DNA from 2 places in the Acetobacterium wieringae genome. Region 1 is predicted to be linked to the other one. Evidence: riboswitches for the same ligand, from Rfam matches in the RefSeq annotation. Region 1 holds a riboswitch; the other holds the start of a gene.
The links. Region 1 has a riboswitch for molybdenum cofactor ahead of CHL1_RS12275 (ABC transporter substrate-binding protein). Riboswitches for the same ligand answer to the same signal wherever they lie in the genome.
Positions count from the first base shown of each region.

Region 2: another riboswitch for molybdenum cofactor. It lies ahead of CHL1_RS00620 (NADH-quinone oxidoreductase subunit NuoE family protein); the one in region 1 lies ahead of CHL1_RS12275 (ABC transporter substrate-binding protein).

Region 1 is NZ_CP097897.1:2,526,521-2,529,932, reverse strand. It holds gene CHL1_RS12285 (ABC transporter ATP-binding protein) at 1-322, opposite strand, end outside; gene CHL1_RS12280 (ABC transporter permease) at 306-1,025, opposite strand; gene CHL1_RS12275 (ABC transporter substrate-binding protein) at 1,071-1,928, opposite strand; molybdenum cofactor riboswitch at 2,033-2,149, opposite strand; gene CHL1_RS12270 ((2Fe-2S) ferredoxin domain-containing protein) at 2,478-2,717, shown strand; gene CHL1_RS12265 (4Fe-4S binding protein) at 2,718-3,146, shown strand; gene CHL1_RS12260 ([Fe-Fe] hydrogenase large subunit C-terminal domain-containing protein) at 3,091-3,412, shown strand, end outside.
Region 2 is NZ_CP097897.1:117,562-120,973, forward strand. It holds partial or broken gene nuoF (NADH-quinone oxidoreductase subunit NuoF) at 1-1,013, opposite strand, end outside; gene CHL1_RS00615 ((2Fe-2S) ferredoxin domain-containing protein) at 1,029-1,394, opposite strand; gene CHL1_RS00620 (NADH-quinone oxidoreductase subunit NuoE family protein) at 1,391-1,900, opposite strand; molybdenum cofactor riboswitch at 2,073-2,205, opposite strand.

The DNA.
Region 1 (3,412 bases):
CTTTTTCATAGTTGCGGATTTTTAACGGGTAGGCAATATTCTCATAGACAGATCGGGAAAAAAGCGTAGGGGTATGGGTGGAGTAGGTCATTTGGGAAAAAATATCCTGACATAAGGGATGATCATTGTAGCGTATCGTTCCAGAGGAAGGAGCGATCAGGCCCGCTATTATTTTCATCAAGGTGGTTTTTCCAGAACCGTTGGGCCCAATAATACCATGAATTTGGCCGGACTCAAAAAACAGCTCACCATATTGGCCATCCAGATGAAGCACTTTTTTTTGTTTATAGGTCTTAACAATATGGCTAGTCTTGATATTCATTCTGATCTCCCATGATAAAGTGATATAAAACAGAATTGGTGATAAACGAGATGGTCATCAGAATCAGACCCATGGCAATCGAAACACTGTATTGGCCCATGTTGTTATTCATGGCGATAAAGGTGGTCATCACCCGGGTGAAGCCCCGGATATTGCCGCCAACAATCATAACGGCACCAACTTCCGAAATGGCCCGACCAAAACCGGTTACCAGGGCAATCATAATGACCCCTTTTAGCTCCAGAACCAGCAATATCAGGATATTAAGTCCCTGGGCTCCCAATGTTTTACCGGTTTGCACCACCTCGTAGCCGCTGGTGCTGGCATGGTTAAAGACGATGCCCATAATAACCGGCGTCACCAGAATGGTTTGGGCAATGATCATGGCGGTAGGGGTGTACATCAGCTGAAACTGGCCGAAGGGTCCCGAACGGGCCAAAAAGAGGGCGGTAAACAAACCGATGATAACCGGTGGAAATGACATAAAGGTATACAGCAACCGGGAGACCACTTTTTTGCCTCGAAAATTATTGATTCCCAGAATGATGCCAAGGGGCACCCCAATCAAGGTTCCGTAAAGGGTCGATGAAAAAGAGACGAAAAGCGATAAGAGAACAATTTGAATGATTTCAGGGTCAAAGGAAAAAATCAGCCGAAAGGCTTCAACAAAACCATTGAGTATGTAGTCCATTGATTTCTCCATAATGAGATCCTGGAAGATGACATCTCCCAGGATCTCAATTGATTGTTATTTTTTAACAGCGTCCGGAACAAATAGTTGATCGCCATTGACTTTATAGGATGCGATCAGTTCCTGAGTTTCAGGAGATACGATCCAATCCACAAACGCCTGGGCACCTTCGGCATTGATCTGGTCATTAATACTTGGCGAGACGGCAATAACCCCATATGGGTTATTAAGCATTTCATCACCTTCGCAGACGATTTCCAGATTAGCCATGGTGTCTTTCATGTTGGCGTAAGTGGCCCGGTCTGCCAGAGTGTAGCCCAGTTTTTCATTGGTGACGGTCAGGGTTTCGCCCATCCCGGTGCCGGTTTTTATGTACCAGTCACCAGCTGGAGTAATATTGGCAGCTTTCCAGATTTCCAGTTCTTTGGTATTGGTGCCAGATTTATCATCCCGGGAGACAAAGGTTGCGGGCACGGCGGCAATGGCAGTAAAGGCTTTAACCGCATCATCAGCAGCTGTCGTTTTGACCTTGGCCGGGTCTTCTTTTGGTCCCAGCACCACAAAGTCATTATGCATAACGGCAAAACGTTCAACCCCATAACCGTCTTTGACAAATTGTTCCTCCTGGGTGATGGCATGTACTAAAAGGACATCAGCCTCACCAGCTTTCCCCATTTCCATGGCTTTACCGGTGCCCACGGCGACAACCTTGACGGCAATTCCGGTTTGGGCCTCAAAATCGGGCAGAATTTCTTCCAGCAAACCGCTGTCCTGGGTGCTGGTGGTGGTGGCCAGAATGATTTCTCCGTTGGAGCCGGGCTCTAAGTCTTTTTTTGCCGGAGTACAGCCCAGCGTACTGAGGGCAATGGTGCAAACAAACAAAACAATAACCAATAGTGACAATTTCTTTTTCATTTTCTTCCTCCTAAAATATTTTATCAAAAGAGCAGATACTCTAAAGACGACAATAAAGAGAAGTGAATCCAAAAAAAATAATCGATTGCTCAAAAAACAATCGAAAATTCTGCGTTAACCATCCTCTACACACTGGAAAGCATCGTCATTTCTAACGAGACTCTAACGATTGATAAACCATAGAAAACCGTAGGTTCATCAATTCGGATTGTTTGTTTTCACTATGAAACCGTATTTAATTGATTTTATTCTATCAAATCAGATAGTTTGAGTCAAGCCTGCAGTGGAATTTTGTCTTTGCGTTAGTAAATACCCAGGAACCGATCATTTATTCACAGCAACGGGAATGACCCTTAAAAAAAGCGCACAAAAGTGTTGCGTGTAGCGAAAAATTGATCAAAAACTGTACGTTTTTTTATCCTTATTTTGATCTCATTTTGTAAAATGTCTTTTACCATGACATTTTTGCCCAGCCGTTGACAGACAAAAAATCTGATGATACCATGAATCAATCAGATTGAGCTAGAAATTTTGATAAAGGAAAATGTGATGAAGACAATAAGAGTATGTGTTGGCAGTGCCTGTCATGTAAATGGATCGTATAAGGTGGTGAAAGCGATGAACCAGATCATTGATCAGCGGGGGCTGGGGGATGAGGTTGAATTGGTGGGATCGTTTTGTATGGGAAAATGCACCGAGGGTGTGGCTGTGGAATGTGATGAGATCATCTATGCTGTGTCTGTTGACAATGTGGAAGAAGTCTTCGAGAAAATTATGGGGGGAAAATAATTGAGTATTATCAATTTTTCAAAAAATAAATGCCGTAATTGTTATAAATGTATTCGGAATTGTCCGGTGAAAGCCATAAAGCTTAAGGATAAACATGCTCAGATTATTCAGTCCATGTGTATTGGCTGTGGTGTTTGTATTGCTACCTGTCCCCATAACGCCAAAGAAATTCATAGTGATGTCGATACCATCAAGCAATGGCTGAAAACCGAGCAGGTGGTGCTAAGCTTGTCAGCGGTATTCCCGACAGCTTATTATCTGGATCATCCCCGCCAGTATCTGGGAATTCTTCGGGAGCTGGGCTTCACGATTATCGAGGAGACCTCGATTGGTGCCGAAGTGGTGGCCAAGGCCTATGCCGATGAGTATCGCAGTGATAAGAAATTTATTATTTCGTCATCCTGTGCGGCAGATCAAAAACCTCATTGAGATTTACTATCCTCAGTATCTCTCATCGCTGAGTCGTCAGGTCTCACCGATGATTGCCCATGGCAAGATTCTTCGTGAAAAATATCCTAATGCCAAAATTGTCTATGCCGGCTCCTGCCTGGCTAAGAAAATGGAGGTACACGACAAGGATGTCCGGGGCATCATTGATGGGGTTTTAACCTTCGATGAAATTGACAGCTGGATTAAAAAAGAAAACATCATCCCCAATAAAATGCCGATGGAAGAATTTAATGCCATTGGTACCA
Region 2 (3,412 bases), 1.3 Mb from region 1:
AATAAGATAACCGGAATATTGGCAAATGTTTCAACATTGTTCAGGATGGTCGGCTTTTGCCACAGTCCTTTAACCGCTGGGAATGGCGGTCGAACCCGTGGCTCGCCACGTTTGCCTTCAATGGAAGTCATCAGGGCGGTTTCTTCGCCACAGACGAATGCGCCAGCACCCAAGCGGATTTCCAGATCAAATTTAAAACCGGTATCTAAAATATTATCGCCTAATAAGCCATATTCACGGGCCTGATCAATGGCAATTTGCAGACGATGAACCGCAATCGGATATTCGGCCCGGACATAGACAAAACCATGAGTGGCACCGATGGCGTAGCCAGCAATGGTCATCGCTTCAATAACTGAGTGGGGATCGCCCTCTAAAACACTTCGATCCATAAAAGCCCCGGGATCGCCTTCATCGGCGTTACAGCAGACGTATTTTTCATCGTTAATCTGCTGGGCTGCAAAATCCCATTTAGTACCGGTGGGGAATCCAGCCGCCGCGGGACCTCGCAGACCAGAATCTTTGATGGTCTGGATAACCTCGCCAGGAGACATTTCAGTCAGGGCTTTGGTCAACGCCTTATAACCATCAAAGGCAATGTATTCATCAATTTCTTCAGGATTAATCCGGCCGCAATTTCTCAGGGCAACTCGTAATTGTTTTTTGAAGAAACTGGATTTTTCAATATCTTGTTCGTCTTCCTGAACCTGGCTGCTGGCTTCCAGCAAGCGGGTCACCAGACGGCCTTTTAAAAGATGTTCTTCGACGATTTCAGGGACATCTTTCACATCCACCCGGCAGTACATCGTACCTTCCGGGTAAATAACCATAATTGGGCCTTCTTCACACAGCCCAAAGCAGCCGGTTTGAACAACCTTCACTTCAGCATCAAGTTGATTTTTAACCAGCTTTTCATTTAATTCAGTCATTATTGCTTCAGAATTTGAAGAGGTACAACCTGTACCACCACAAACTAAAACATGGGAACGAAACAATTGCATGTAGTTTTCCTCCTCGTAAAATTTATATTATTGATTTTCTTTTAGGGTGTATTCTGAGCAAACCTTGCCGTTGGCCAGATGCTCCAAAACAACTTTGGCAACCTTTTCGGGTGTCATATTTACGTAGGTAACCTTATGACCTTCTTTATCGATGATATCAACAAGCGGTTCTAAACTGCAAACACCAATACAACCGGTAGCAGTGACCGTCACATTATGGATATCACGTTTTTGGGTTTCGGTTAGAAAAGCTTGCATGACTGGACGAGCGCCAGCGGCAATCCCACAGGTCGCCATGCCCACAACCACTCGGATTGAATCATTGTCAGTACGCATGCCCACTTCTTTTAACGTTTTTTCTCTGATGGCCTCTAGTTCGGCAATGGTTTTCATAGGACACTTCCTCCTTCAGTTTTACAGCCTTCAATAATTTCGGGAATATCGTCTTTAGTCAGACGACCAAAAACTTTTCCATTAATGGTCAAAACTGGTGCCAAGCCACAGGCACCCAAACAGCGACAGTCTTCAAGGGTAAATTCACCATCCTCGGTTGTTTCACCGACCCCAATTGCCAGAGTTTCTTTTAACTTGTCCAAAATCGGGCCAGAGCCTTTGACGTAACAGGCTGTTCCCATACAGATGGAAATCTTGTGCTTGCCCTTTGGATTCAAAGAAAAGAATGAGTAAAATGAAATTACCCCAAACACCTCTGAAATAGGGACATTCATTTCTTTGGCAATGGTTTCTTGGGCTTCTACTGGTAAATAGCCATATAGTTCCTGGACCTCATGTAAGATCGGGATTAGTGCTCCCTTTGAATTCTTGTGCTTGGCAACGATGTCGGTAACTAAATGAGTTCGTTCATCTTTTTCCATGCAACCACGTGCATTTGCGTTCATAAAACCGCCTCCTTAAAGTTTTTTGTTTAATGAATTATAAAAATTCAAAAAAATAAACTCTAATCTGTGGAGATTAGAGTTTAAAACTAATGTAAAGGATTGCATGCCGGGCAATCCAAATAAAACAGCAAAATACAAATATTAGGAGTTACAGAATACAAATATTTTGCCCTTTTATTTTATAGTTTCTCCTTTCCACAATGGGAGGCATTACCGTTTCCAGTAATACCCTACGGATCAATGGTTCATAGATCGCAAAACAACGCAAACCCTTAGACTCCATTGATTTGGAGTAAATTCAATATTTGGTCACATTATACATGGGTACATATTCTTTGTCTAGCAAAGGATAACACGGAAAATATCGTAAAAATATAATATGTACGAAAATAAGAAAATAATACGAGGACTTTTTTGCGTCAGAAAGATTTTAGAATTGCTCAAAAAATGGTCGTAAATATGGGTTTTTAAATAAAAATATGCCAAAATAAGATTGAGTACGATCATTTTTGGAGATTGGTGATTTTCGTGATCAGCTAGAATCTCAAATCGGCGAGGCGCTTACAAGAGCTATAGACACGAAAACAGAAAAGCTTTAAAATCGATATTAATGAAATAAAGTGCAATGAGTTATTTTACTCGTTTTTTTTCCTAATTTTAGAATTCCAGAATTTAGAGGAAAATTTTTCCAGATTTCGAAGAACTGCAAATGATAATTTAATTTTTTTACACGGACTAATAAAATTTTTTAAACTTCCCATTTTTGAATCCCAAATTCTTCAAAGTGGAGGATGACGAACGGACACAAAACAAGATGGTCGAAAATTAAATTAAATAGTCGGAATAGATTTCACCTGAGAAAAGAGAGCGACACCCATAATTATTAAAGGTTGAAATAGTATTTTAAAGCCATTTGTCAGATAATGATCAGGAAATAAAAAGCTGTTTGTTACATAACAAACAATATTTTGGCGAAAAATATCGTTATCGATGAATTTAAGTAATCCAAATAATTCCTTGTTAAACATTTGACAAAAAAAGTGCTTTAATTTTAATTGCAAATTCATGCTACATTCGATATAGTTATTTATAGTTACGTTTTATATTGTATTACTTTGAATGAAATGTTATTGTCATTTTGTTGCTGTGAGATTGTTAATTTTAAGCCAAAGTACAAAAAAATCCTGATGGGGTAAAATTTCAATGGTTTTGGGGTGACGGCGATGTTATTTCTGATAAAAAATTTGACAGTTACGGACATCGAGTTTATAATTCAAAAGTTAAAAAGGCGAACGATAACATCGTTAAATAAATAATTAACAATGTTTAAATTTTGATATTTTGTTAAGTTTCTTTTGTCTGACAATTAACAAACAAATTATTGTTGGAGATAAAAAAATTCTCGATAGGTAATCATAATTATGAATGATGGTGTAAAATTTAGTAATCACTGCCTCCAATAAATGCGGAAAGTTTCAACAAATACCCTGATATTATGTCGCTTTTTAAGCA